DNA from 2 places in the Alcanivorax sp. UBA3183 genome. Region 2 is predicted to be linked to the other one. Evidence: predicted binding sites of a transcription regulator. Region 2 holds the regulator's gene; the other holds the start of a gene.
What was found. The regulator PhoB, encoded in region 2, activates phosphate uptake and scavenging genes when phosphate is short. The targets are predictions, from matches to a motif close to TGTCATANNNNTGTCANA.
Positions count from the first base shown of each region.

Region 1 (14,008 bases), on a different contig from region 2:
GTGGCTGCTGACCCCGGTGTTGATGTACCAGAACTATCATCTGGTGCATCACCTGTATCCCACCGTGCCCTTCTACCGCTACGGCAAAGTCTGGAAAGCCCGCGAACAGTACCACCGTGAATATTCCGGCAGCATGATCATCGGGCCCTTTGGCCTGGGGCCGGAAACAGACCAGAAACAAAACCCTGCATGATGCCCCCCTTTTCGGGCGGCGTTTGCCGCCCGCTTTTTGTTTATTCACTCATTGGCACTTTTTATCCCCCATTTGGCAATTTTCGCGCTTATGTTTCTGCGCAGAAAGGTAAACACTCTGTATTGGCACCTTGCAGGAGAGCGCCCATGACAAGTACAACCGCCCCGCAACACAACGAACTCAAGACCCTGGCCCGGCTCAAGGTATCACCCAGGTTTGCCGGCCCCACCATGACCATCATGGTGGCATCCCACGGCGCCAATATTCTCAGCTGGGTGATGGTGCTCAGTGGACTCTGGCCCGCCTGGGTAGGCCTGATCATCAACAGCATCGCCGGCTACGCGATGTTCACGCCAGCCCATGAAGCCATCCACCGCTGTGCCGCCCGCAAACCGGAGCACAACGACCTGATCCTCGCCATTGCCACCTTTGTGGCGGTACCCTTCGGTAAGGGCAAGATGTTCCGGCTGATGCACATGCGCCATCACCGCTTTGCCAATGATCCGCAGAAAGACCCGGATCACTGGATGGCCAGCAGCCTGTGGACCATGCCCCTGTGGGGCTTCTGGCCGTTCCTTTATCTGATCAATTTTCTGCGCAACCCTGATGTGCTGCCCAATGTGAAACCCGCGGAGATCTGGCGAGAACTGGCCGTGGCCGGCGTGGCACTCACCGCCCTGTTTCTCTGGCGCCCCTATGAAGCCCTGATGCTGTGGCTGATCCCCTCCTATTTCTCCTTCTACCTGATGTGCCTGGTGTTCATGGTATTGCCCCACTATCCACACACCGGCCGCCAGGACGTGGACCCGAATACCACCGCGCTGATGCGCATGGGCAAGGAGTGGCTGCTGACCCCGGTACTGATGTATCAGAACTATCACCTGATCCATCACCTCTACCCCACCATTCCTTTCTATCGCTACGGCAAGGCCTGGAAGGCCCGTGAGCAATACCACCGCGAGCACTCCGGCAGCATGATCATCCGCCCGTTCCAGCTTGGGCCTGATGACAAACCCGGTAATGCCTGACAGGAGAACCTCAATGACAAAAACCGTTCTGATCACCGGCGGCGCCGGCGGCATTGGCCGGGAGTTCTGCAAGCTGTTCAACGCAGATGACTATCGCATCATTGTGTTCAGCCTGCTGCAGGAGGAACTGGACGCGCTTGGCAACGATCTGAAGGCGCAACGCCCTGATGTGGAATACCATGCCGTTCAGATGGACCTGTCCCAACCCGGTGCCGCCGAAGCGATCATGCAGTGGCTGGACCAGCAACAGCTGGACGTGGACGTACTGGTCAATAACGTGGGCTTCGGCATGATGGGCGAACATGTAGAACAGGACAGCCAGACGCTGGAGCGCATGCTCACCCTCAACAACATCCTGCTCAGCAAATTATGCATGTTGGTGGGCGCGCGCATGAAAGCCCGCGGTGAAGGCAAGATCATGAACATCGGTTCCCTGGCCGGCTTCTGCCCCATGCCCTTCTTCGCCGCCTACAGCGCCAGCAAGGCCTTCGTGATCAACTTCAGCGCCTCCCTGCACGAAGAGCTGAAACCCTATGGCGTGCAGGTCACCTGCTTCTGCCCCAGCACTACCAAAACCGCCTTTCTGGATACCGCCGAGAGCAACCATAAATCGTCCAGCGGCATCAGAGAATTCGTCTCCGCACAAATCGCCACCCCGGAAGCGGTGGCAAAAGCTGGCTACCAGGCCCTCAACAAGGGCAAGCGCTACGCCCTGCCCGGCCTCTCCGTGACCCTGCAAAGCATCTGGATTCGCATCATGCCCCTGCGCGCCATGGCGAATTTTGTGTACAAGCAATCGATAAAAGAAATGGAAAGATAATCTACGAAGCCGCTGTAAGAGCGGCGCTTGAGCCGCGAACCTCCCCTTCAAGGGGAGGAATCGCCCAGCGGGCGATCAGGCGATTCAGTTCAAGTCCCGTCTATCCAGAAAGGTCACGAGAGGCAGATATCTCTGCCGCCTCGCGACGCTCGGTTCGCGGCTCAAGCGCCGCTCCTACAGCCGCCCCATCCGCGCCTGTCCACTCCCCGCCGAATCCGTTATGTTGGCGGTATCCCACGCAAAAGGAATGCATCATGGCAGGCAGCAATATTGGCAACGACGCTTCACCGGTCAGCAGCACATCGCTGGCGGTGCTTATTGATGCGGACAATACCCCGCCGAAAATCGTCGATGGTCTGTTCGAGGAAATTGCCAAATTCGGCACAGCCAGCGTCAAGCGTATCTACGGCGACTGGACCAAGCCCAATCTGGGCGGCTGGAAAAACGTGCTGCTGAAGCACTCCGTACAACCGATCCAGCAATTCGCCTACACCCAGGGCAAGAACGCCACGGACTGCAGCATGATCATCGATGCCATGGATCTGCTGTATACGAAACAACTGTCCGGGTTCTGCCTGGTATCCAGCGACAGCGATTTCACCCGTCTGGCGGCCAGATTGCGCGAGGAAGGGCAGACCGTTTACGGTTTCGGGGAACGCAAGACTCCGGGGCCCTTTGTGGCTGCCTGTGACAAGTTCATCTATACCGAAGTACTGCGCTCGGACCACACCCCGCAAGACACCACCGGCAAAGCCGATGAGCCTGCTCCCAGCGAACCGGTCAGCAAGGAACCGCCACCGCTGCAGCTGATTGCCAATGTGATTGATGATATTTCCGACGAAGACGACTGGGCCAACCTGGGCACCGTGGGCCAGCACCTGAGCAAGCGCAAACCCGATTTTGATACCCGCCTGTTCGGCCACAAGAAACTCAGCGACATGATCCGCGCCTACCCCAAGTGGTTCCAGATCCAGAAAGGGCAAGGCAAAAGCATTCAGGTAAAAACGCTACGGAAGTGATAGCAGCTCCCTTCACGGAGACACCCACGCTGGCTACACCTACCGTAGGGTGCACTGTGCTCTCTTTGGTTAACGGAAAGCCGCTTCGCGCCTCAAGAGGCGCTCCTACAGCGGCTTCGTCGATAGGCTAGCGCACCAGCCAGAGGCTGAGCTGCGGGATATAGGTAATCATCAGCAAGGCGATGATCAGCACCATCATGAAGGGAAGCGTGGCCGCGAACAGCTCGGTGACTTTCTTCTTGAACCGGTAGCTGGCGATGAACAGGTTCATACCCACCGGCGGGGTGATATAGCCGATCTGCATGTTGGCCACGAAGATGATCCCCAGATGCACCGGGTCGATGCCGTAGCGCAGTGCCACCGGCAAGATCAGCGGTACCATGATTACCAGCGCCGCAAAGATATCCAGCACCGCCCCCAGCAACAGCAGCAGGATGTTGAGCAGAATCAGGAAGGTGATCTTGCTCTCCACGTGGGTCTGAATCAGGGTAAACAACTTCTCCGGCACTCCGGCGTAAACCAGGTAATCAGTAAAGGCCAGCGCCACCGCCAGAATCAGCAGAATGCCCCCCACCATGATCATGGAGTCACGCATGATGCCGGGCAATCTGCGCAGGGAAATTTCCCGGTACAGGAACACTTCCGCCACCAGCACATAAAGCGCGGTCACTGCTGCCGCTTCACTGATCACCAGGAAGCCGGAGAAGATCCCGCCCAGCACCACCAGCGGCAGCGGTAGCTCCCAGCGAGCTTCCCAGAGCGCATCCACCAGTTCACGGAAATCGAAACTCTGACGTGGCACCTCGGTGCCGCGCGTCGCCCACACACAATAGCCGTACATCAGCACGACCATCAGCAGCGCCGGTACCAGACCGGCCAGATACAAATCGACGATTTCCACCGACGGCATATCCAACTGCTGTGACATCTGCTGGGCAATAATGCCGTAGATCAGCAGCGGCACGGAGGGCACCAGCAGCAGCCCCAGGCTACCGGATGACGTCACCAGACCCAGGCTGAATTTTTCCGGATAATTGCCTTTTACCAGCGCCGGCAACAACAACGCGCCCAGCGCCACAATGGTGACACCGGAACCACCGGTAAGAGCCGTAAAGAACGCACAGGCAATCAGCGACACAAAGGCCATGCCGCCAGGCATCCAGCCAAAGGCCGCCTGGCTGAGGCGCAGCATGCGGTCGGCAGTTTTCGATTCGCTGAGCAGGAAACCGGCAAAGGTAAATAGCGGCAGCGCCATCAGCACCACGGAATTGCTGAGCTGATAAATGTCGATATGCAGCACCGACATTTCGATGCCCAGGGTATAAAAGCCCAGTGCCGCGGCGCCGAGAATAATCGCAAACAGCGGCGCGCCCATCAGCGCCAGCAACACCAGCAGGACAATGGCAATGGGTATCATGGCACCGGCTCCTGCATCTTCGGCCTTTTACCCAGCAGGCCCAGCACGAACAGCACCACATAACGCACTGCCATCACCGAGAAACCCACCGGAATAATGCTCTGCAGCACCCAGCTCGGCACCTTGGAAAAAGCAGTGCCGGCGTATTCATATTCCTCGATGACGAAGCCCACGCTGTACCAGGCCACCAGCACACAGATAAAGGCGGTGAACAAGTCCACAACGGTGGTCAGGAAAGGGTGGTATTTTTCCGGCAGCAGTGACGAGGCCACATCGATACGGATATGTTCATCATTGCGCGAAGCGATCATGGCGCCGAGCAGGCCGATCCACAACACCGCGTTCTGCAGCAGCGGCTCGATCCATACCAGGCTGGTGCCGAAGAAGTTACGCAGTACGATCTGCGCCACCGCCAGCAGCACCATAAACAAAAGGACGGCCACGATCAGGCCGTCCTCGATTTGGTGAAGGGTACGGTGGAGCCTGTGTAACAAGGCTGCCATCACTGCCCTTCGCGCTGCTGGGCCAGAATGGCGTTAAGCTGGTCCAGCATCTCCTGGGAGATTTCGCCCTCTTCCACCAGCTCTGCGGTGGCCCGCTTGGCATAGTCGCGCCATTCGACCAGCTGCTCCGGGGAGGGCCCAACCACTTCCAGGCCCTGCTGTTTCACCGCCTGGAAGGCACTCAGGTTTTCCTGGCGGCTTTCCGTATCCAGCTTGGCAAAGGTGCTTTCCAGCACCTGACGCACTACCTGCTGATCCTCGGCGCTGAGTCGCTTGAAGAATTTCTCATGGATACCCAGGGTGCCGAAGGTATACAGCAGCGGCATATCGGTGAGGTAGTTCACCCGCGAGTACCACTGCAGCGTCAGGGCCGCCACCGGCGGAGCCGCAAAGGCATTGACCGCCCCGGTCTGCAGGGAGGTCAGCACCGAGCCGATATTGAGCAGGATGGGCGACAACTCAAATGCCTTGGCCGCCTTGGCGGAGCCTTCATCATTGGCCGGCAGCCACAGCTTCTGGTTGCGCAGATCGGTGATGCTTTTCACCGGGTTTTCTGACATCACGTAGGCGAAGCCACCATCAATCAGACCAAAGCTGACCCAGCCGCCCTCTTCCAGGCCCTGCTGAATCACCGGATCCAGTTCGGCGCGTACCGCATCCACTTCGTCGTAGTTAGTGAAGGCCAGCGGCACGTTAAGAATCTGGCTGTCCTTGTAGGCAGAGGCAAAGGCGCCGCCCTGAGCTACTTGACCGTGTAGCTGACCGATGCGGATCTTGCGCTGTACCGCCCGGTCATCGCCCATCACCCCACCGGGGTACACTTTCAGCTTCACCCGTCCTTCGGTCTTTTCGGCAATCTCCTTACCCGCCTCTTTCAGGCCGGTGACGATGGTGGTGCCGTCCGGGTACAGAGTAGAAATTTTCAAGGTGTTGGCGGCCGAAGCCCAGACCGGCAACAGTGCGACCAGAATCGTGGCAAGACGCAGCATAAGTACTCCTAGAAATAATCGTCAGCGTCGGCGAGCAGGGCTTCGGCCTGCTCCTGCGCATAGGTATTCTGCAGGGTCAGACCGTGCACCTGCGGATCAGCGGTAAGGACATCTTCCAGCAGGCTATCATGCAGTTCACGGTCAAACACCAAACGGGCATATTTTTCCGCAAACAGCACCGGGGCCAACAGGTTCTTGCCCTCTGACAGGGTCATGGCCTGCTCAAAATGGGCCTTCGCCTGATCCGGCTTACCGCCCAGGGACGCGGGCAGGATGCTGCTCAGCACACCCAGGTACATGTGCGCCTGGCCATACTGGTAACCCTCATCCAGAACCACTACGCGCTCCATGATGGCTTCCACGCGTCCCAGTTCGGCCACCGCATTCCAGTCGCTGGTGTTCTGCTGAATATAACCGGCCCAGGCGCTGCCCAGGGTGAACAGCATGGGCACATCGCCCTCGTCCGCATCTTCCAGCAGTTCCTCGAACTCGGGAACCGACAGGTCACGCAGATTGCAGTAATCGCTATCGTGGGCACAGGCGGAGCGGAAGGCATAGCCCAGGGCCTTGTCGCTGAGCTTGCGGGCCCGTTTCGGGTCTTCCACAAACAGTCCCGCGTAGGCGCCGTATAGATCCGCCCCGCTGGCCAGCATGGAAGCGCTGTCAGGCCAGTTTTCGATCAGGCCGTCCACCATCAACAGATAGGTGGGCAGGCCCTCAGCCACCAGCTCAAGGTCATTGTTGTTGAGTACGCCATAGGGCAGGTTGTCGTCGATGCTGGCCAGGGAACAGCCCTGCAAGGAAACCACCGCTGCAACGAGGAGAGAGGGGACAAACCCGGGTAGGAAGCGCCACTGCATAGGTCGCCGGTATCCTTTCATTATTGTGACCATTTGTTTGGGAGTCTTTATAGCAGTACGACCGGGCTAACTCAAACGGCGCCGGCCCCCTGTGCCCGGCGCCAGAGCCCGAAACCGGCCCCCAGCAGACAGCCGCTGACCAGCCCCGCCAGATGCGCAGCGTTGGCCACCACACTGGACAGCCCCACAAAGCAGATCACCATCCAGGCCAGCATGAAGATGACAATCTCTCGGCGCAGGGGGTAACCGGATTGGGGATTCACCTTGCCATAGATCCACAGGTAACCGAGCAGCCCGTAGACCACCCCGGACAGACCACCGAACATGGGCCCGGTATGGAAGAACTGGGCCACATTGGCGGTAATGCCGGTGACCAGAGTGACCAGCACCAGCTGCCCGCTGGACTGGAACCGCTCGATCAGGCGACCCAGGTCCGACCACCAGAGCAGGTTGAACAGCAGGTGCAGCAGGGAAAAGTGCAGCAGCATGGGGGTCACAAGCCGCCAGGGCTGGCTGGCCAGCCCGTCCAGTGCTGCCGGGAACAGCAGCGCCCGGTAGACGCCATCGCCCATCAGATACGGCGTCAGATACACCAGCACGCTGACAATCAACACGATGCGGGTCACCCAGCCCAGGCTGGCGAACCATCCCCCGGACATCAGTGGCTGAGGCCGCCCGGTGAGGGGCTCCACCGGCTGGCGACCCTGCTGGTGTTTGAGATCGGTGATCAGCTCTTCCAGCAGAGCCTTGGCATGGTTGTACTGCGCCGGGTCCTGCAGATCGATGATCTGCTCACTGCCCTCCTCACGGCGCGCCACCGCAAAGCCATTGCGCTTGAGGGTATGCTCAAACAGTTCGGCCAGTTCCGGTTGCGGGGTGCGGATCAGTTCCATGAGAGCTCCTTCAGGGCCTCGGTACGTTGCAGGGTATCCAGCTCGGCCAGGTTTTCCACCTGCTGCCAGAAACAGCCCCAGTCCCGCCGGCATTGTTCCAGCAGGCGGGCAAAGGCCGGCACATGATCATTGTAGTCACTGACACCGTTTAACTGGGCATTGTTCAACGGTCCGTCAAAGAAGCCCCGGTAACCGGCCAGGGCCGGCAGGGTTTGTTGCTCCCGGGCGAAGCGCTCCCGGGCCTGTTGCTGGATGCGGGCTTTTTCCCGGGCCAGCAGCGCCTCATCCTGCTCAGCGGTATAGAGCTGTTTCAGGGCCTCACGGGTATCGGTGACGATGGCCATAAAGGCCTGTCGGACCTGCTCACGGCGCTGCCAGAAATCCGTCGGCAACGGCTCGCCACTGGCGGCAAAGAAATCCACCGCGCCTTCGCGACCCACCAGGGTGGCCAGGGATTCATTGAAGCGGGTGTCATTCTTGATATACAGACGCCGGTGAGCCAGCTCGTGGATCAGCAGTTCCGCCAGCGCCGGCTCCGAGCGTTGCAGCATGGGCGTGGTCAGCGGATCGGCAAACCAGCCCAGGGTCGAATAGGCAATGGCGCCGCCCACATAGGTATCCAGGCCCTGCTCAGCCAATTTGGCGGCAGCCTTTTCCGCCGCCGGTCGCTGAAAATACCCCCGGTAGCTGACGCAGCCTATCAGTGGGTAACACCAGGTTTTCGGGGTGAGTGACCAGGCCGGGGCCGCCAGCACATTCCACACCACTGCGTCCTGCTCCAGCGCCACATACTGGTGATAGACGTGCTCGGCGGGGAGTGCCAGCTGGTCCCCGGCAAAGCTCACCACCTCCTGACTGAACTCCAGGGAATCGGCAATCTGCGGGGGTATCTGCGGGTCCGCCAGCACCACCTCCAGCGGTTCCCGCTGACCCATCAGCGACAAGTGGCCCTTGGCAGCCTGGCTGTAGTAGCCCAACTGGCAGCCGGCAAGTAGCGTCATGCCTGCCAGCGCGACAACCCGCAATAACATCATGATCCGGGATCAGGCCCGCGACATGAATTTACGTTCGGCGGTGTTCACCCGCACTTTTTCGCCTTCCACGATATATTCCGGCACCTGCACCACCAGCCCGGTATTCAGGGTGGCCGGCTTGGTGCGTGCGGAGGCAGAGGCGGCTTTCATGGCCGGGGCGGTTTCGGCGACTTCCAGCACCACGGATGCAGGCAGCTCCAGGCCGATCACGGCATCGTCCACCCGCAGCGCCAGCAACCCTTCGGTATCCTCAGTGATAAAGGCCAGCTCGTCGGCGATGTCCTCGGCTTTGAGCAGGTACTGGGAGAAATCCTCGTTATCCATGAAGATGTAATCGTCACCATCCAGGTAAGAGAACTGCACCGGCCTGCGCAGCAACTCCACCGTGGTCACGTCGTCATCCCCCTTGTAACGCTCCTCGAACTTGGGCCCACCCCCTACCGCACTGGCCTTCACCCGATACAGCGTCGCCGCCCCCCGGGCCGAGGGGGACTGCACCTCGATCTGACGGATCGCGTAAAGGGTGCCGTTCGCTTCGATAACATCGGATTTTTTCAGATCGCTGGCGCGGGTCATGGCTGGGGAAGGTCCTTGTGAGTAAAAGGACATGGTATCCGAGCTTAAAGGTGTGGCGCCAGATAACAGGGAGGAGGAATACAGTTGACAGTGGACAGTTGATAGTTGATAGCGAAAAACGCGAAAACCTTCCCCAGCTTGGAAAGCCAGGAGGCCGCACCTAAATACTGAGCGCGGCCTCAAGCATTGCAAACAAGGACAAGAATCAACCGCGAGCTGTCAACTGTCCACTATCAACTGTCAACTGCTCCGCCACCTTCCCCCACGCACCCTCACACAGCGCCTTCCGATCCGTGCCTTGTGCCGATACCGGTTCGCAGAAATGCAGGCGCACGCGGATGCGGTTGCGCAGTAGCATGGCCCACAGGTGGTGGTGGAATTCGTCGTCGCCGATAAAGGCCATGGCGGCATCCGGGGCGCCTCTGTCGTCCAGGTAGCGCACCGCCAGGGGTTGTACTGGCACATTGGCCATCAGCGGCGCATCGAACAGCTGCGGAAAGAAACGGCGCAGGCCGGTGCCGTCGGTGGTGGTGCCCTCCGGGAACACCAGCACCGTGTGACCCTGCTTCAGCCGATCACCAATTTCCCTGGCCTTGCGACTGGACTCGCCGCTGCCTCGCTTGATGAACAGGGTACCCATGGCCCGGGCCAGAGTGCCGATTAACGGCCAATCACCCACTTCCGCCTTGGACAGGAAATACAGGTGGCGTTGGCTGGCAATCAATGGAATATCCAGCCAGGACACATGGTTGCTGACCAGAAACACCGGGGCGTCGACCGCATTGCCCGTTACCGTCAGCTCCACCCCGAGGATACGCAGAAAGTGCCGGCACCAGCGCTGCTTGGCCGCCAGCACCACGGGCCGATACGGTGACCAGAACGCCCCCAGCAGAAATGCCAGCACAAAGCCCCACAGCAGATAGAGCACGATGCGGGCAACCCTCAATACCCGACGCAGTTGCGGCCAGAGGCCGCTTTGCATATCAGGGCTGACGCTGACGCTATCATTCATTTCACTCATAGTTCAGAGCCTGGGCCGAATCGTATAAGCCCCGTAGGAGCGGCGCTCTCTGTGCCCTGCGGGTATGAGCCGCGAACGTGCTTGCGACAAACCTTCCACCTTCGCGGCTCAAGCGCCGCTCCTACGGGACCTTCGCCAATCAACGCTCCTAAACCGCCTGGGCCGGCTGCAGGAAGTGCTGCACATAGCGGGCCGGCAGGTCATCCACCGCCATCAGCACGAAGAAATCCAGGCAGTTGAAATCCGGGTCCCAGCAGGGATCCCCACACACCCGGGCCCCCATGCGCAGGTAGGCCTTGAGTAGCGGCGGCATTTTCACGTTGTCGTCGGCGGCCAGGCCCGGCAGGCGCTCCAGGCGCAGGTGCGGCTGAACCCGCAATGCCGGCTCGCTCAGGTGACGCTGGTTGATGCGCTGCTGAATGGCGGCCACGTTGTAGCCCTCGCTCAGGGCAATGCTGGCGCAGCCCAGCAGGTAGCGCACATCGTTTTCGAGCATGTACTGGGCCAGCCGCGCCCACAGCACGGTGATCACGGCACCGCCGCGGTGGGCGGGATGGATACAGGTACGGCCGATCTCTGCCACCCGGCCATCCAGATGGCGCAGCATGGACAGATCAAATTCGCCGCTGGAGTAGAAACCGCCGGTGCGATGCAGACGTTCGCCGGGCAGCACACGGGTGTAACCGACAATCTCGCCACTGTGGTTATCGCGCACCACCAGGTGCAGACAGTGTTTATCAAAGCGGTCCCGGTCCAGCCCGAAGGGAGCGCTGAAGCTGGCGCCATATTCCTGGGAAAAGATACGGTAGCGCAGACGCTGGACCTTGATGATTTCCCGCCGGGAACGGGTGAAGTAGGCACTGAACCGTCCGGCATTTTCCGCATCCGCCGTCATGTCCCGGGGGAAACGGAGAATATCGGCAGTGGCCGTAAACGGCTTGGCCAGGGCCCCTCTTAGGTGGGGGCTAAGGGCTTTGATCTTTCCTGCGGCTTGCGCAAGCATAGTGTACTCCACTGGCAGTTTCGGGCAGTTTCGCCAGTGGACGTGGCACAGTAGTGACGCTTGAGTGACAGTTGTGCGACAAGGGGTAAAAGCAGTTAATAGTTGCGCGGAAGTGGCGCTGTGGTTGCTGAAACTCAAGAAGCCGCGAGCAAAAGTGAGGAGTGAAATTCCGAGTTGAATATAGAGAGGCGATTGCGCAGCAATGCAGGTAGCACGTCGCCACCGCCCAACACTCCGGCCGTTTGTGAAAAGGAGAGGCCCTATGGACAAGCCTGTCACTGTTTCCCGGCAGCCCTACCCTCTGCCGGTCAAGAAAGGGGAAAAGGTGTTCTGGTGTGCCTGCGGCCGCAGCAAAAACCAGCCTTACTGTGATGGCAGCCACAAAGGCACCGACATCACCCCGGTGGCCTACACCGCCCCACGGGACAAGATCGTGTTCTTCTGCGGCTGCAAACACAGCGGCAAGGGGCCGGTTTGTGATGGCAGCCATGTGCAAGTGAAAGAGGGAAAGCTCCCGTAGGAGCGGCTTCGTGGCCAGGCGTTTAGCCGGTGTTGCGAAGCCCCGCTGCAATACCGGCGATGGTCACCATCAAGGCACTCTCCAGAACTTTATCGCCGTCCTGCTGGCGCAGGCGCGCCATCAGCTCCGCCTGGAGAAGGTGCAGGGGATCCGTGTAAGGGTCGCGGACCCGGATGGACCAGCGCATCACCGGATTGTTATCCAGCAGGTCTTCACGTCCAGTGAGGGCAGACAAGGCATTCACGGTGCCGGTGAGCCGCTCGCGTAACACTTCACCCAACCGGGCCAGATCAACGTCATCCCCGGCCAGCCGTTGCTCGTACCAGGCCGCCACGCGCAGGTCCGCCTTGGCTAACACCATCTCGAGCATATCCACCACGCCCTGAAAGAACGGCCACTCGCCCACCATTTCCTGCACGGTGCCGTTTTGCGCCGGGTCCGCCTGGGCAGCCTCCAGTGCAGCACCCGTACCCAGCCAGGCAGGAAGCATCAGCCGAATCTGGGTCCAGGCGAACACCCAGGGGATGGCCCGCAGGGAGCTGATGCCGGCATCCTGCTTGCGGCGGGCCGGGCGACTGCCCAGGGACAGCCGGGACAGCTCGGTTTCCGGGGTCACCGTGCGCAGGTAGCGGACTAGCTCAGGTTCTTCCTGGACCACGCTGCGATACCCGGCCACGGAGACATCCGTCAGGGTCTGCATCTGTTCCCGCCATTGCGGCTTGGCCGCCCGGGGTGGCAACAGGGTCGCTTCCAGGGTGGCAGCCACATATTGCGCCAGGTTGAACACGGCCACCGCCGGGCGGCCGTACTTGAAGCGGATCACCTCGCCCTGTTCAGTGACGCGAATGCGCCCGGCCACGGAGCCCGGTGGCTGGGACAGCAGCGCCATGCGGGTGGGCGAGCCACCCCGGGAGATAGAACCACCACGGCCATGGAACAGAGTCAGCGGAATGTCATGTTCGGCAAACAGGGCGGTGAGCTTTTCCTGGGACCGATACTGGGCCCAGGCGGCCCCGAGAAAACCGGCATCCTTGGCGGAGTCGGAATAGCCAATCATCACTTCCTGGCCCCCGGCCACCCGCTGCCGGTAAAACGGCACCGCCAGCAGGGCCGACATGGTGTCCTCGGCATTGTCCAGGTCATCCAGGGTTTCAAACAACGGCACCACACGCATGGGCTCGCTGACGCCGGCGATCTTCTGCAGCAGCATCACTGCCAGCACATCCGAGGGAGCACGGGCCATGGAGATGACATAGGCGCCCAACCCTTCGCTGCCCTGCTCGGCAATCACTCGGCAGGTGGCCAGCACTTCTGCCACCTCGTCGCTGCATGCCTCACTGGCGTGGAAGCTGTCATCAATCAGTGGACGGCGAGCCTGGAGCTCCTCCACCAGAAACGCCTGCTTGCGCTCCTCCGGCCAGTCCGCATAGCTACCCAGTTCCAGATAACGGGTGACCGCATCCACGGCATCACGATGGCGGGTGGATTCCTGGCGGATATCCAGCCGCAACAGGGTAATGCCGAAGCAATTGAGGCGGCGCAGGGTGTTTTTCAGGTCGCCATCGGCGATATCGCCCAGGCCGACATCGCGCAGGGAGCGGTCGATCAGTTGCAGGGGCGCCAGTAATTGCTCACGGCGCAGGAACCCCTCGCCTTCAGGCACCGGCTGATTTTCTACCTGGGCTTCCATCTGCCGTCGGGTGAGCTTCAGTCTCTGGCGCACCTGGCGGAGAATCACCCGGTAAGGCTCATGGCTGGGGCCGGTTGCCGCCAGCAATTCCTCACTGGCCGCTTCCATGGACAGGTCCGCCAGCAGGTTTTCCACGTCACGCAGGTACAGGTCCGCGGCCATCCAGCGGGCCAGCAGCAACACTTCCCGGGTCACCGGCGCGGTCACATTGGGGTTGCCGTCCCGGTCGCCGCCCATCCAGGAGGCCAGCTTCACCGGCGCCCAGTCCGCTGGCGGCTGGGGCAGGCCCTGCTCGGCCAGCTCCCGCTCCAGTTGCCGCACCATTTCCGGTACCGCCTGCCACAGGGACTGCTCGATGGTGGCGAAGCCCCACTTGGCTTCGTCTACCGGGGTGGGCCGTTCGCGGCGAATCTCATCGGTGCTCCACGCGGCCAGGATCAGG
Region 1 covers NZ_DEXN01000034.1:38,138-52,145, forward strand. The annotation lists gene B3Q33_RS11205 (fatty acid desaturase) at 1-193, shown strand, start outside; gene B3Q33_RS11210 (fatty acid desaturase) at 340-1,221, shown strand; gene B3Q33_RS11215 (SDR family NAD(P)-dependent oxidoreductase) at 1,235-2,041, shown strand; gene B3Q33_RS11220 (NYN domain-containing protein) at 2,296-3,060, shown strand; gene B3Q33_RS11225 (TRAP transporter large permease) at 3,188-4,477, opposite strand; gene B3Q33_RS11230 (TRAP transporter small permease) at 4,474-4,920, opposite strand; gene dctP (TRAP transporter substrate-binding protein DctP) at 4,980-5,969, opposite strand; gene B3Q33_RS11240 (TRAP transporter TatT component family protein) at 5,978-6,829, opposite strand; gene B3Q33_RS11245 (rhomboid family intramembrane serine protease) at 6,901-7,722, opposite strand; gene B3Q33_RS11250 (aminopeptidase) at 7,713-8,756, opposite strand; gene yeiP (elongation factor P-like protein YeiP) at 8,766-9,332, opposite strand; gene B3Q33_RS11260 (lysophospholipid acyltransferase family protein) at 9,538-10,353, opposite strand; gene B3Q33_RS11265 (GNAT family N-acetyltransferase) at 10,502-11,356, opposite strand; gene B3Q33_RS11270 (CDGSH iron-sulfur domain-containing protein) at 11,619-11,876, shown strand; gene ppc (phosphoenolpyruvate carboxylase) at 11,899-14,008, opposite strand, start outside.
Region 1: the regulator PhoB is predicted to act here: its motif matches at 11,420-11,437, upstream of B3Q33_RS11270 (CDGSH iron-sulfur domain-containing protein).

Region 2 (3,310 bases):
GCTCCTACGCTGGCTTTTTACCCCGCCACCGCCGTGGGTTTACTCACCAACCGATCCGCCGGGAAATGACAGGTAAAGACGCTGCCCTTGCCCAGTTCGCTCTTGATTTCCAGTTTGCCGTTGTGGCGGATCATCACGTGCTTGACGATGGCCAGGCCCAGACCGGTGCCGCCGGTCTCGGTGACGCGGCTGTTATCCGGGCGATAGAAGCGTTCGGTGAGGCGCGGAATGTGGGCCGGATCAATGCCGACGCCGTTGTCGCTCACTGCCAGATGCGCGCCGCGTTCATCCTGCCACCAGCGAATCTGGATCTGGCCACCGGCGGGAGTGTATTTCACCGCATTGGTGATCAGGTTGCCGAACGCGCTTTCCAGCTCTGCCGGGTTGGCGATCAGGCGGGCCTCTTCGGTCACGTCCAGCTCGATGCTGTGGGCCTTGTCGGCGCTGAGTGCGAGGGCATTTTCGCGCATGCGTTTGAGCATGCCGTGGACCGGTACCGCCTGGCTCAGGTTGTCCGCGTCGGTGCCTTCCAGTCGGGCCAACAACAGCAGATCCGAGACCAGAGCTTCCATGCGGTTGGACTGGTTGTCCATCTGGGTGAGCGCCCGGCGCAGGCGCGACTGTTCTTCCGGTACGGTATCAAGCAGGGTTTCAAGGTAACCCTTGAGCACGGTCAGCGGGGTTTTCAGTTCGTGGCTCACGTTGGCCACGAAATCCTTGCGCATCTGTTCCAGGTGATGGAGCCGGGTCACGTCCCGGGCCATCATCAACTGTTCGCCCACACCAAACTCGGTGACGCGAAATTGCAGGATGCGGTTGTCGTCTACCGGCGAGGGAATTTCCAGGGCGTCACGAAAATCTCCCTGGCTAAGGTATTCGGTAAATTTCGGATGGCGGATCAGGTTGGTGAGCGGTTGGCCCAGGTCCTGGCGGGCATTGAAACCCATATAGTGTTCTGCGGCCTGGTTCCAGTACTCCAGGTAGCCGTGTTGATCGATGAGGATGACCACATCTTCCAGGGCATTCACCGATTGTTGGGCGCGGTGAATGATGCCTTGCAGGTTTTCCTGGGCGCGGCGTTCTTTCTGGAAAAGGTGTTCAAGGCGAGTGTAGAACTCGCCCCACAGGCCGGTGCTGTCCGGTGGCTCGGTATGGTCATCGCGCACCAGCCAGCTGTACAGGCCAAACAACTGCCGGGTGCTCCAGATGATATAGCCCAGCATGCCTGCCAGCAGTGGCCAGATGTTGCCCACCGCTAACGCCGCCAGAGCGGCCAGCAGTAACAGGCCGACAATGCGATTTACTTCCTTGGCCAGACTGGCTTTCATGATCTCGCTTCCACCGCCCCGTTGCGGCTACGTGGGTGCATTAATCGTAACCGACTCGCATTGCACCACCTCTTCTGATTGCGCGCAATGCGTAGCGCAAACCGGATCGGTTCAGCCTGCCTTGGCGGATTTTACTGAAAAACGGTAGCCGGTGCCGCGTACCGTCTGGATAAAACGGTCGTAGCCGAAGGGGGCCAGGGCCTTGCGCAGGCGACGGATATGCACATCGATGGTGCGGTCTTCCACATACACGTTGGCGCCCCACACCTGATCCAGTAACTGGGTGCGCGAGTAGGCCCGTTCCTGGTGGCTCATGAAGAATTCCAGCAGACGGTATTCCGTCGGGCCCATGTCCACGGGCTCGTCGTCGGCGCTGATGCGGTGGCTGACCGGATCCAGGCAGAGACCTTCCACTTCAATGGCCTTGTCCGCCGCCGTGCTGGAAGCCCGGCGCAGTACCGCCTTGATGCGGGAAATCAGCTCGCGGGTGGAAAATGGCTTGGTGATGTAGTCGTCGGCGCCCACATCCAGGCCCTGGATCTTGTTGTCCTCTTCGCTCTTGGCGGTGAGCATGATGATGGGGATCTCGTTGGTGGTCTCATCACGCTTGAGGCGGCGGGCCAGCTCAATGCCGGTGATCGACGGCAGCATCCAGTCCAGCAGCACCAGATCCGGGCGTTCATCGACAATAATTTCGTGGCCGCGCTGGGCATTTTCTGCCTCCAGCACATCAAAATCAGCCAGCTCCAAGGCAACGGCCACCATTTCCCGAATAGCGGGCTCGTCGTCAACAATCAAAATACGGTTACGGGACATGGCTTTCCTTCCTTGCCTGTCTATCTATGTTGCCCTATTAGATTGCTTTTTTGTGACATCCGTATGACAAGTTGGGCGGATTTTTGGGGGAAAAGCAAGAGGCGAGCTATAACACCAATTCAGGGCATGTGCCGATGGATGGATACGGCACTTCGCGCTGCTGAGGAAAAACAGAAAAAATCTCAGCGCGGGTCATCACGGCTAACGAGTGGCATTACCCTATGTCGCGTTGCAACTTGAAGCTTGTAGCTTGCCACTCAAAGATACTGGAAATATAACCCGACAAACACGCACGCTCCGGCCCAGTGGTTATTGAGAAAAGCGTGGAAGCTGGGCCAGCGTTCCCGGTAGCGGATCAGACTGTGCTGGAACAGGAAGCTCAGGGTCATGCCGCCCAGGCCCACGTACCAGGGCCAAGAGAAGTCCAGCCGTTGTCCCACCATGATCAGCGCCAGCAGAGTCAGACCCTGGAGGATGGCGATCATCAGCCGGTCCGCATCGCCGAACAGGATGGCGGTGCTCTTGATGCCCAGTTTCAGGTCGTCTTCCCGGTCGCACATGGCGTATTCGGTGTCGTAGGCCACAGTCCACACCAGGTTGGCCACATACAATAGCCAGGCGATTTCCGGCACTGCCCCGGTTTCGGCGGCAAATGCCATGGGGATGGCCCAGCTGAAGGCGGCGCCCAGAAACAGTTGCGGCATGAAGGTGAAGCGTTTGGTGAAGGGGTAAAGAACAGCAAGCCCGAGGCCACCGAAGGACAACCAGAAGGTCAGCTCGTTGAGGAACAGCACCAGCACAAAGGCCAGCAGCCCCAGTCCACAGAACAGGGCCAGGGCTTTCTTGGCGCTGATGGCACCGGTGGCCAGTGGACGACCTTTGGTGCGTTCCACGTCACCATCGAAATCCCGGTCGGCAAAGTCGTTAATCACGCAGCCGGCGGCACGCATGATGATCACCCCGAGAATGAAGATCAGCACGGTTTTCAGGCTCGGCGTGCCATTACCGGCAATCCACACCGCCCACAGGGTGGGCCACAGCAGCAGCAGCGTACCGATGGGGCGATCCAGTCGCATCAGCTGTATATAGGGCCAGGCTTGGGGGTAGCGCTGTTCAACGAAGGCAAACATGGGACATCCGGTTGTCAGGGGCGGGGTTAAGTTTCA
Region 2 covers NZ_DEXN01000046.1:15-3,324, forward strand. The annotation lists gene phoR (phosphate regulon sensor histidine kinase PhoR) at 18-1,328, opposite strand; gene phoB (phosphate regulon transcriptional regulator PhoB) at 1,440-2,144, opposite strand; gene ubiA (4-hydroxybenzoate octaprenyltransferase) at 2,402-3,274, opposite strand.